Regions from separate parts of the Paenibacillus sp. NPDC093718 genome, predicted to be linked through region 1. Evidence: riboswitches for the same ligand, from Rfam matches in the RefSeq annotation. Region 1 holds a riboswitch; the other holds the start of a gene.

Region 1 (5,131 bases):
CCACAGATGATGGGCAAGATTATGCACACCTATGCCCAAAAATACCGGTTCAAGCATCCAACCACATCTGACTTTCAGAAAGTCGTCGAGCAAGTAAGCAAAACGTCCTGGCAGTCGTATTTTGACCAATATGTATATGGAAGCCAGATGGCGGATGTCGCCATCGACGTGATCAAAACCAAAAATAAAGGCACGGCTGAAAATCCTCGATATGAGTCCACGGTCCAGATTACGAGCAAGGACGGGGATATCAGCGATGTGCCGATCGTGTTCGCCTTTGAGGACGGCAAAACGGTGGAACGAACCTGGAGCGGCAAAGACGGCAAAGTTGCTTACACCCTGGAGTACAGCTCTCCGCTCGCCTGGGCCATGGTTGATCCGAAGTACTCCATCGTCCTAGAGAACAAACACATTAATAACTATATGAAGGCAGGAATGGATCCGACGGTGGTTACACGCTGGAATCTCAGTATTACCAAGCTTGTGGAGACGCTGTTCGGCAGCCTGTCATGGTGAGGGGGGAGCACATGAAAAGTTACGCAGGCCAAGGGTGGACCAGTGTTAAAGACCAGCTATACGTCTCGATCCTGCTCTTCTTATATCGTTTGCTGTGGGGATATTGCCTGTACCGTCTCGTAAAATCGGCAGTCGTCCCCCTGCTGATGCGATATCCGGATTCCGCCCCTAACGAGCTCAGCCGTCTTTTATTCTTCTACGAGGGCGAGATGAGCTTATCCTTGAGCAGCACAGTACACACCTACGGATGGCTTCTGGCCGGTTTGCTCCTGATCCGGATGAGCCTCACCCCGCTCATTCGGGCTGGCATCTTCTACAACCTTCACCAGGAAGCCAAGGGCGAGCGCGGTTTATTCTTCTTCACTGGCATGCGGAAACTGTGGAAACCCGTAACGCTATTCTATCTGGTTGAGCTTATTCTCACCCTCGCGCCCGGTTACTGGATTCTGCCCAAAATCCTCCCGATTCTGCTGAATGGAATTCAGGAGCCTGTTCTGCTGCTTCATGCACTGCCCTATGCAGCTGGCTGGTTCTTGTACGCCTATCTGATCCGCTTGTTATTACTCTATATGCAATTTGGCCGTACAGGCGATTCCAGCATGATCAGCTCGATCCATGCGCTCTTCCGCCGCTTGGGCATGGCAATGCTGTTATCCATCACCATCAGTGGATCCGCCTGTGTCATTCTGCTGCTCCTGAGCTCGGCCTCGCTCTTCTGGGCCGGGTTGATCGGCTTAATTATTCAGCAAGCCTCTTATTTCCTGAATGGACTTTTCCAAATTTGGGCAATGTCCGCTCAATATCATTTGTGGAGAGATTCCTCCTCACAGCATCCTTAATGGTTACAATTCGTCACCCTAAAATAATGAAACATGCTCGCGAATAAGCTGTAATCGGAAGCGACACGTTTCTATCCCGGGCTTGATTTTACAGAGAATAAGAGTTCTTTTATCCTCCATATTACAAATTTCTGAACGCCAAATTACAAAAAAACCTGTTTCCCCAAGAGGGGGACAGGTTTTTTTGTTTAAAAATAATCTTTCCTCGTTTGCCAAATTGTTAATACTCTGCTAAAATAACGAATATGTTAGTAACAACTTTGTCATCTTTACTGTAACTTTTTATTGGAACGATGTAATTCGCTAACTATGTTGGAACGTCAAACGTCAATGAATGGGTTCATCAACATTTTAAGGAGCCGAATTCCCATAACGATATGGGAAGCGGGGGATCCGTTTTGGGTGAATTGATCTCGCAAGAGAGGGATCATAGGGGACCTTCAACCGAACCCTTAAGCTAACCTCGCAGGCAATGGAAGGGGCTTTTGTTTTGAAAAAGAAGTTAACGGCTGTTTCTCTAGGCCTCGCACTCGCACTCACATTAGGGACCGGAAGCGCTTTCGCCGATTCCAAATTAAATACTGCAATCAAACCAGCCATTGGTGTCTCTTACAAAACAGGTGGAACTACAACGAATGGTTTTGACTGCTCCGGATTCACCAGCTATGTTTACAAGAAGCTTGGCCTTAGCCTGCCCCGTACGTCTGCAGCTCAATACAAAGTAGGTACGGCCGTATCCAAGAGCAACCTGAAAGCTGGCGATCTCGTGTTCTTCAACACATCCGGTAGAGGTGTATCTCATGTGGGTATTTATGTCGGGAGCGGCAAATTCGCTCATTCTTCATCTTCGCGTGGTGTCATTATTAGTCCGCTGAGCCAGAGCTATTACGCCAACCGATATGTAGGCGCTAAGAGAATTATGAGTCAGAATACGTACAAATCCGTAGCTGTAAACTACAATTAATGTTGGAACTTAATTGATTTACTCTTACAAGAAAGCCCTGGGTTTATGAGATTGTGCCGATCTCATCCAGCGGCTTTTTCTTTTGTTTATTCTCTCTATACCTTTATAACGTTCAGGACAACGAAAAAGTTCCCGCTTTTCGAAAAAAAATGAAATTTATTATACAAGTTCACTTCACTTTGCCATGTCTTCACATCTTCTATCCTTTATATACCCTTCTCTCCCTTCATTAAACACCCATTTTGGAAAAATATTGATTTTTTTATTGCTTCGACAGCTAATGCTATTGAAAAATAGCGAAATCCATCAAGAAATAATTGCCAATCTCGCTTGCTGTCTGCTAGAATGGACGCAGTAACAACTTTGTCATTAATGTAAGTGCTTTAATATATAGATTGCTATGCCTCGCGGCAAACGAAAAAGGAGCTTACCATGCTGAAGAAAACATTATCGACAGCAGCCCTAAGTATCACGCTGCTGTTCACTTTGGGCGTTGGCAGCGTGTTTGCTGATCGTGCGCTGGATCAGGAAATCGATAAAGTTCTAGGTACAAGATACAGCTACGGCGGTACAACCACGAGCGGATTTGACTGTTCCGGCTTCACCATGTATGTTTATGCTAAACTCGGTCTGAAGCTCCCGCATCAATCCGGCTCTCAATTCGACATGGGGACAAGCGTGTCCCGTAAGGAGCTGCGCGCTGGCGATTTGGTGTTCTTTAACACATCGGGCCAGGGCATCTCCCACGTCGGCATTTATGTCGGTGATGGCAAATTCGCCCATGCTTCCTCCAACCGCGGCGTGGTTATCAACCGCCTGGCAGAGGATTACTACGATCAGCGATACGTGGGTGCAAAGCGTATCATGAGTGATGATAAGTATGAAGAGTCGGTCGGTGAATCATCCTAAGCTATAGAGGCTATTCTTCCCTATACATACTGCTTGCCCGTTAAAGGAGCCCTTACCTCTCTTTTGCGGGCTTTTTTGATGCGACTTGGATGTTCGTAATATGGTTATTATTTATGCAGACGATAGGAGGACTTCGCAAATGGATGCCACACCGATTACATTTCACGCCGTAGTCATGCGTGAAGAGCACGCCAAAGAAATATGCGCTTGGGCCTACCCTCCTCCCTATAATATCTATGGCTTTCTTCCCTGGGAGCAGATGAAAGGGCTTGAGGTGGAGTTTGGCGATCCGGACATTCGCCTGGGACAGTACATCTCGGTTCTGGATGAGCGGGAGGCCCTCTGGGGATTTGCCCAGCTGTTTCCGATGCATGAGGTTACACGAATTGGACTTGGCATGCGGCCTGATTGGTGCGGGCGTGGAATGGGTAAACGATTTATGCAGTCGATTGTCCAGGAAGCCAAACGGAGGCGGCCTGCCGACGAAATTGACCTTGAGGTAATGACCTGGAATGAGCGAGCAATCCGCGCTTATCAAAGGGCAGGCTTTCACATCACCGATACGTATGAGCGGCTTACGCCAACGGGCAACGCCCTTTTCCACTGTATGGTGTATGAGCCCCCGGCAAATGAGGAATAGTAATCTTTGTCTATATGAAAAAGCACAATTTTGTGTACTTTTTATGAAGCTACGCCGTATAGTTGCTTTTTTTGTCACAACTGGCTATGCTGTCTATGGATGTTGGTTTATAATGGAGACAAGTGCAAAAGTGCAGTATACATAGAAGGGACGATATGACGATGCAAAAATGGATCATGAGCGGATTGTTCTTCGTCGCATGTGCGTTGGCTATCGCGCTGATGTTTACGCTCCCAGGTAAGGAACAGGTAGCTCAGGAAGAGAAGCCGACCATGCCGGAAGTGACTCTCGATGCAGCCGCAGCGGAAGCCACACTGAAAGCAAGCTGCATTAGCTGTCACGGCGACCAACTTCAAGGCGGCGCTGGGCCGGCTTTGAATCAAGTAGGCGGACACATGGATGCGGACGCGATTTTCAACGTTGTAACCAAAGGTCGTAAGGGAATGCCTTCCTTTAAAGACCAACTTAAACCTGATGAAATCGCAAACATCGCGCTGTACCTTGCTGAGAAAAAATAAATCAGCTTAAACGCAAAACACGCTTGCACCTGGAGTTGTTCCCGGTGCAAGCGTGTTTTTTACATATTCGGGGCCTCTGAAGGGATTAATGGTCTTCCCTTCTATTGTGCCGCCTTGCCATCCTTCGAACGACTCTTCTCATAGGCTTCGTTAAACTGCTGCGCTTCCTTAATATCCACAGCCGTAATGCCACCGTCGTCCCAAGAAGTGAGACGAAGTGTAACGACTTTATAATCTATGGTGATGTAGGGGTGATGTCCGAAAGCTTCCGAAATAGCTGCCACTTCATCAACAAAAGCGATTCCCTTCATGAAGGAGGAGAAGGTATACTTTCGTACAATCCATCTCCCTTGTTCAAATTCCCAACCCTCAAGCTTTTCCAGATGAGCCTCTACTTCTTGCTGCGTATAAAGCATCTTTTATCTTCCTCCCCGAAAAAAACCTATCTTAAAGCCGACTAACACGTAATATGGGCTATCTGTCATCTATTCTATTCTGCCCTGTATCTGTTGATAACTGGAGTGATTACACAAGGGCCACAAAAGCCAACTCTTCTTCACCAATCAAAATATGTATTCGATGGTTCGTCTGATCATGCATGACCACGCCGCTGCCAACGTTAATCACCGGCTCTGTGCCAAGCGCATAAAACAAATCCTCCGCCAGCGCCTCATGAACCTCATTTTGCTCGGCTTCACCCAGATTGCCCCAATCCTCAGCTTCCATTTCAAAGAAGACATAGCTG
Region 2 (5,131 bases), on a different contig from region 1:
AGCCTTACTCTATTGCACTTGTTATTGTAGGCCTGCTGCTTGGTTTGATCCATGTGCCTGTGTTGGATGAAGCCGAATCGTTTATAACCCAATCGAATGTGTTTCAGGCGATCATTATCTCCCTGTTCCTGCCTATCCTTCTTGGAGATGCAACATTAAAGCTTCCGTTCTCGCATCTTCGTAAACAAGGAAAGCCGGTGATTGCCCTCGCGTTTGGCGGCACCTTGCTCTCTTTCCTTCTTATTGCTCTAGCCATGTATGGGTTTTTGGGATTGCCTCTTATTGTTGCATTTACCTTCGCAGCTTTGATGAGTGCCACGGATCCGATCAGTGTCATATCCATCTTCAAATCTCTAGGTGTACCGAAGAAAATTGTAACCATCATCGAAGGGGAGTCGCTGTTTAATGACGGAATAGCCGTTGTGTTATTTCAGATCTCCTCTGTTTATTTGCTCACGTACATGGAAATGGGTTGGGCGGGAATAGGCAGCGGTGTATTGCTCTTTTTGAAGTTTAGTATTGGCGGAATCGCTGTTGGAAGTGTATTAGGGTATTTGTTCTCACAGCTCATTCGCTTCTATGATGATTATCCGCTGGAAATAGCTTTCTCTATGCTCCTGTTCTTCGGAAGTTTCTTTATTGCCGAGCATTTCCATGTATCAGGCGTCATTGCCGTTGTCGTGGGCGGCTTGATTTTTGGCAGTTACGGAGCGCGCATCGGGATGTCGGATACAACCAAGATGAACATTAATTCGTTCTGGGACGTCATCACGTTAATCGCAAATTCATTGATTTTCTTAATGATCGGTCTAGAAATCAAGCATATTAACTTCGCGGATAAGTGGGCGTTAATCGGAGCAGCCATTCTTATCGTTCTAATCGGAAGAACATTGGCCGTCTACGTAAGCCTGTACTTCCTGAAATCCTTCCCTTCTTCATGGAAAGTGGTTTTGAATTGGGGAGGGTTAAAAGGCAGTTTGTCAATCGCTCTCGCCTTAAGCTTGCCCCCAACCTTCGACGGACGCGATGATATACTCGTACTCACCTTTAGCGTTGTCCTTTTCTCACTTCTCGTTCAGGGGTTAACCATCAAACCTTTGGTTAAGAAGTTTGGATTAGTCAGCCCCGTGAAGGAAAAAGACGGGGCAGATATGTAAGAACCCTCCGTATAAGCAAAACAGAACATAAAACGAGAATAAGGTTCAGCCCCGGAGTTCGAATTAAACTACTCCAGCTGAACCTTATTTTTTCGTATCCCGAATTGCGGATCGACCACTCTTAACCAATAAGCACTTTCTCTTCAGGCAACCGGTATTTTTGTTTGACTACTCTTTGCGACAGCGCGAAGGCCAGCGTTAAGGGGCCGAGTCTGCCGATGTACATGGTCAAAATGATGACTCCTTTACCAAAAGGAGACAGCTCAGGCGTCAATCCCATCGATAGGCCAACGGTGCCGAAGGCTGAGGTCACTTCGAACAGAACTTCCATAAAATCCTTTTGCAAGCTATGCTCGCTTATGGTTAACAAGAATGTAGCGACAATCACAACGCTCACTGAGATCACCATGACGGCTATGGATCGGAGGATAATCGATTGGGGGATGCGTCGATTTAACAACTGCACGTCCTGCTTCCCCTTAATAATACTAATCAATGTGAATAACAGTACGGCAAATGTATTGGTTTTGATCCCGCCTCCCGTGGATCCGGAGGAAGCACCGATAAACATGAGGAAAATCATGAAAAATTGAGAAGTCGTCATCATCGCGGCTATGTCGATGGTATTAAACCCGGCCGTACGAGTCACCACACCTTGAAAATAAGCCGCCCATACTCGCTCTCCCCAGCTCAAAGAGCCAAACGTATGGGAGTTGAACAACTCAATAATGAAAATAACGATAAACCCGGCTAAACAAAGAAATGCTGAGGTCGACAAAACGATTCTTGAATGAAGGGACAGCTTATTCCACCTTCTATGCTTCCATAAGTCCAGTACAACAGTAAATCCAAGCCCGCCAATGATAAAAAGCAGGGTGATGACGATGTTGACCAGCGGGTCCCCCACATACCGGCTCAAACTGTCTGACCAAAGACTGAAGCCAGCGTTATTAAATGATGAGATGGAGTGGAACACCCCATAATAAATAGCTTGCCCCAAGCCCAGTTCCTCCTCCCAACGAACAATTAACAAGGCTGCTCCGACGAACTCGATAATGAGCGCAATCAGAAAAATACCTAGCGATAGCCTCACTACGCCTTGCGTTGATAATGCGTTAGTGGATTCTTGGAGGAGCAGACGATTTTTCAGTCCGATTTTCTTTCCAAGCACAACGGCGATCAAAACTCCGAAGGTCATGAAACCAAGACCTCCGACTTGAATCAGGCACATGATCATGATTTGACCAAAAAGGGAAAAGTCGGTTCCTGTATCCACTACGGCCAATCCGGTTACGCACACTGCAGATGTTGAGGTGAACAAAGCGTTTAACCAACCTACACCTTCACCTGATGACGATGATATGGGCAAGGCTAACAAGATCGCGCCGATTACAATCGGTGCGGCGAAACCAAGAAGGATCAGACGTGAAGATGATAGCTTAAACTGTTTTAATGATTTTAGCGGCTCCGATTTGCCTTTAGCCATCCTATATTCCCCTTTCAGATACGACAGACCATGAAACCCGGTAGACTTCTTTGCGTAGTATATACCATAGTAAAGCATAGGTTCTGCTGCAATCCAAGGATATGATGTTGTTTACTTATCGGTAACTGTTTACTTTCAGCATGTTTTAGCATAATATTTATTACGATAAATTTCATACGCATGAATGCTTAATCCTCTATGAGGAACGGGGGAACCAACAAAGCGACTAAGCTTTAGGGGTGAATTCTTTCTGGATAAGAAGGAACGGGAACTCTCAATCCCGAATCCGACAGCTAACCTCGTCAGCGTCTTGGGAAAGAACACTCTTACTACTTTGACTTGTCCATGATCCGTACAGCCAAGGCCTAGAAGCAGATTTTTCTCTGCCTCCAGGCCTTTTTTGTTAAAGCTGTTGTGCTTAGAAAAGAAAGGAATGATTTCTCTGCTTAATAATGAAAAGATACTGGTATGCGTGTATTACGGTCCAAACGGAGAACGTCTCATCCGCCGAGGCGGCGAATTAGCCAGACTTCTTCAGTGTCCCCTGTTTGTGTTGAGCGTTATACCCTTGCGTGAAGATGAGTTAGATCAGGCACAAGAAAGGTATATGGCTGAGTGGCAAATGAAATGCGACGAATATGGGGCAACCTTCATTGTCAAAACGAATGAAGATCGCAAGGCTTCAGAAATCATAGCGGAAACCGCCAAGAATCATCAAATTACCCAGCTAATTATCGGACAATCCGGTCAAACGCGATGGCAAGAAATTACGCGTGGCTCGTTTGTCAACGAACTCCTAAACCAGATAGGCGAAACGGATTTGCACATTGTAGCGGTTCAAAGGATGGATGATCCAATAGCTGACACCCATGAACGGGGAATTCGAGTCACTGTGTTCAAAGAGGGTTCTCATTATCTGCTTGGCAATAAGGAATCCGGGGGCGATCCAATAGCCGATGGTCTATTTTTCAAAGAACTAAATACCGATTTCGACACCGGCTTGCTGAAAATAAAAACCGATCATGACATCCAATACTTGAAAATAAGTCACGGAAAAGTGGTAGACCCGTCTTTTTTCCAAAACAGAGAAATGTATGAGAAACACAGCGATCAATAAAGGATGGAGTGGAACTTGTGCGTAAACCATACATGAATTCGAACAACCGAAATACACAACATTCCGCTCCTGACACAATGGAGTTGTTTATCAACAAGCTCAAAAAAAATATGAGTCCCCCTCAACTCGTCATGCTTGTCTTTTTCACTTTAATAATAATCGGGACCACATTGCTCGCGCTTCCCTACTCTTCCTCCACCGGGAGGTCAATTGGTCTGCTGGATGCCTTATTTACAGCCACCTCCGCAATATGCGTAAACGGACTGGTTGTCTTGGATACCGGTAGTGTTTTTTCGACTTTTGGACAAGTCATTATTATGATGTTGATCCAAATTGGCGGGCTCGGCTTTATGACCTTTGGCGTCATGGTCGCCATTGTTCTGGGGAAGAGAATTGGGTTGAAGCAACGACTCATTATACAGCAAACCACCCATTCGACCTCGGCACAAGGTTTGGTTAAATTGTCAATGTATATGGTGCTCATTGCATTCGCGTTTGAAGCATTAGCTACGATTGTCCTGACGCTCCGCTGGCAACAGGACTTCGGGTGGGGACAGGCAGCTTATTACGCCCTTTTCCATTCCGTTTCGGCATTCAACAATGCCGGATTCGCCCTGTGGTCTGACAGCCTTTCCCCCTTTGTCGGCGATCCGATCGTCAATATTACGATTGTCTTGTTATTCATCATTGGAGGTCTAGGCTATATCGTCATTGTGGATGTATTCCAAAAACGTTCATGGAAGAAACTTTCGCTTCACTCCAAGGTTGTCTTAGTCGGGACAGGAACGCTGTCCCTGCTCGGTTTTCTATTTATATACTTTTTGGAGAGCTGGAATCCGTCAACCTTTGGCCAATTGAGCGAAAGCGAACAAGTGCTGGCTGCTTTTTTCCAAGGCATAACGCCTCGAAGCTCGGGGTTTAACACGATTGACATCGGTAGTATGCTGGCGGCTTCTCAGTTTTTCATTATTATTCTGATGTTCATCGGTGCTGCTTCCGGAGGAACAGGCGGCGGTATTAAGATCAATACGCTTGTTGTACTCATACTAGCTACGATCCAAACCTTTCGCGGGGGTGGTCAAATCCATGCCTTCAAGCGCAAAATAGCTGGAGAAACCGTCATGCGCGCCCTGGCCGTTGTCATGAGTTCTTTGGTGGTCGTGCTGGGAGTTTCCCTGTTGCTGACCATCTCTGAAGGAATGCTCGAAGAACATTTCTTGGAAGTGTTGTTTGAAGCGACCTCAGCATTTAGCACCACTGGATTGTCGATGGGATTGACAAGTGAATTGTCCCCCGTGGGGAAAGTCATTGTAGCGATAACGATGTTTGCCGGTCGTCTGGGTCCCTTAACACTCGCTTACGCATTGGCTC

Evidence for each region. Region 1 has a riboswitch for cyclic di-AMP ahead of ACQKPA_RS31540 (C40 family peptidase). Riboswitches for the same ligand answer to the same signal wherever they lie in the genome.
Region 2: another riboswitch for cyclic di-AMP. It lies ahead of ACQKPA_RS22080 (universal stress protein); the one in region 1 lies ahead of ACQKPA_RS31540 (C40 family peptidase).

The regions. Positions count from the first base shown of each region.
Region 1 is NZ_JBNNUS010000018.1:52,656-57,786, forward strand. It holds gene ACQKPA_RS31530 (M1 family metallopeptidase) at 1-516, shown strand, start outside; gene ACQKPA_RS31535 (hypothetical protein) at 528-1,355, shown strand; cyclic di-AMP (ydaO/yuaA leader) riboswitch at 1,703-1,842, shown strand; gene ACQKPA_RS31540 (C40 family peptidase) at 1,846-2,319, shown strand; gene ACQKPA_RS31545 (C40 family peptidase) at 2,755-3,228, shown strand; gene ACQKPA_RS31550 (GNAT family N-acetyltransferase) at 3,368-3,868, shown strand; gene ACQKPA_RS31555 (c-type cytochrome) at 4,030-4,386, shown strand; gene ACQKPA_RS31560 (4a-hydroxytetrahydrobiopterin dehydratase) at 4,488-4,802, opposite strand; gene ACQKPA_RS31565 (hypothetical protein) at 4,912-5,131, opposite strand, start outside.
Region 2 is NZ_JBNNUS010000007.1:307,503-312,633, forward strand. It holds gene ACQKPA_RS22070 (cation:proton antiporter) at 1-1,157, shown strand, start outside; gene ACQKPA_RS22075 (TrkH family potassium uptake protein) at 1,279-2,643, opposite strand; cyclic di-AMP (ydaO/yuaA leader) riboswitch at 2,819-2,966, shown strand; gene ACQKPA_RS22080 (universal stress protein) at 3,077-3,760, shown strand; gene ACQKPA_RS22085 (TrkH family potassium uptake protein) at 3,892-5,131, shown strand, end outside.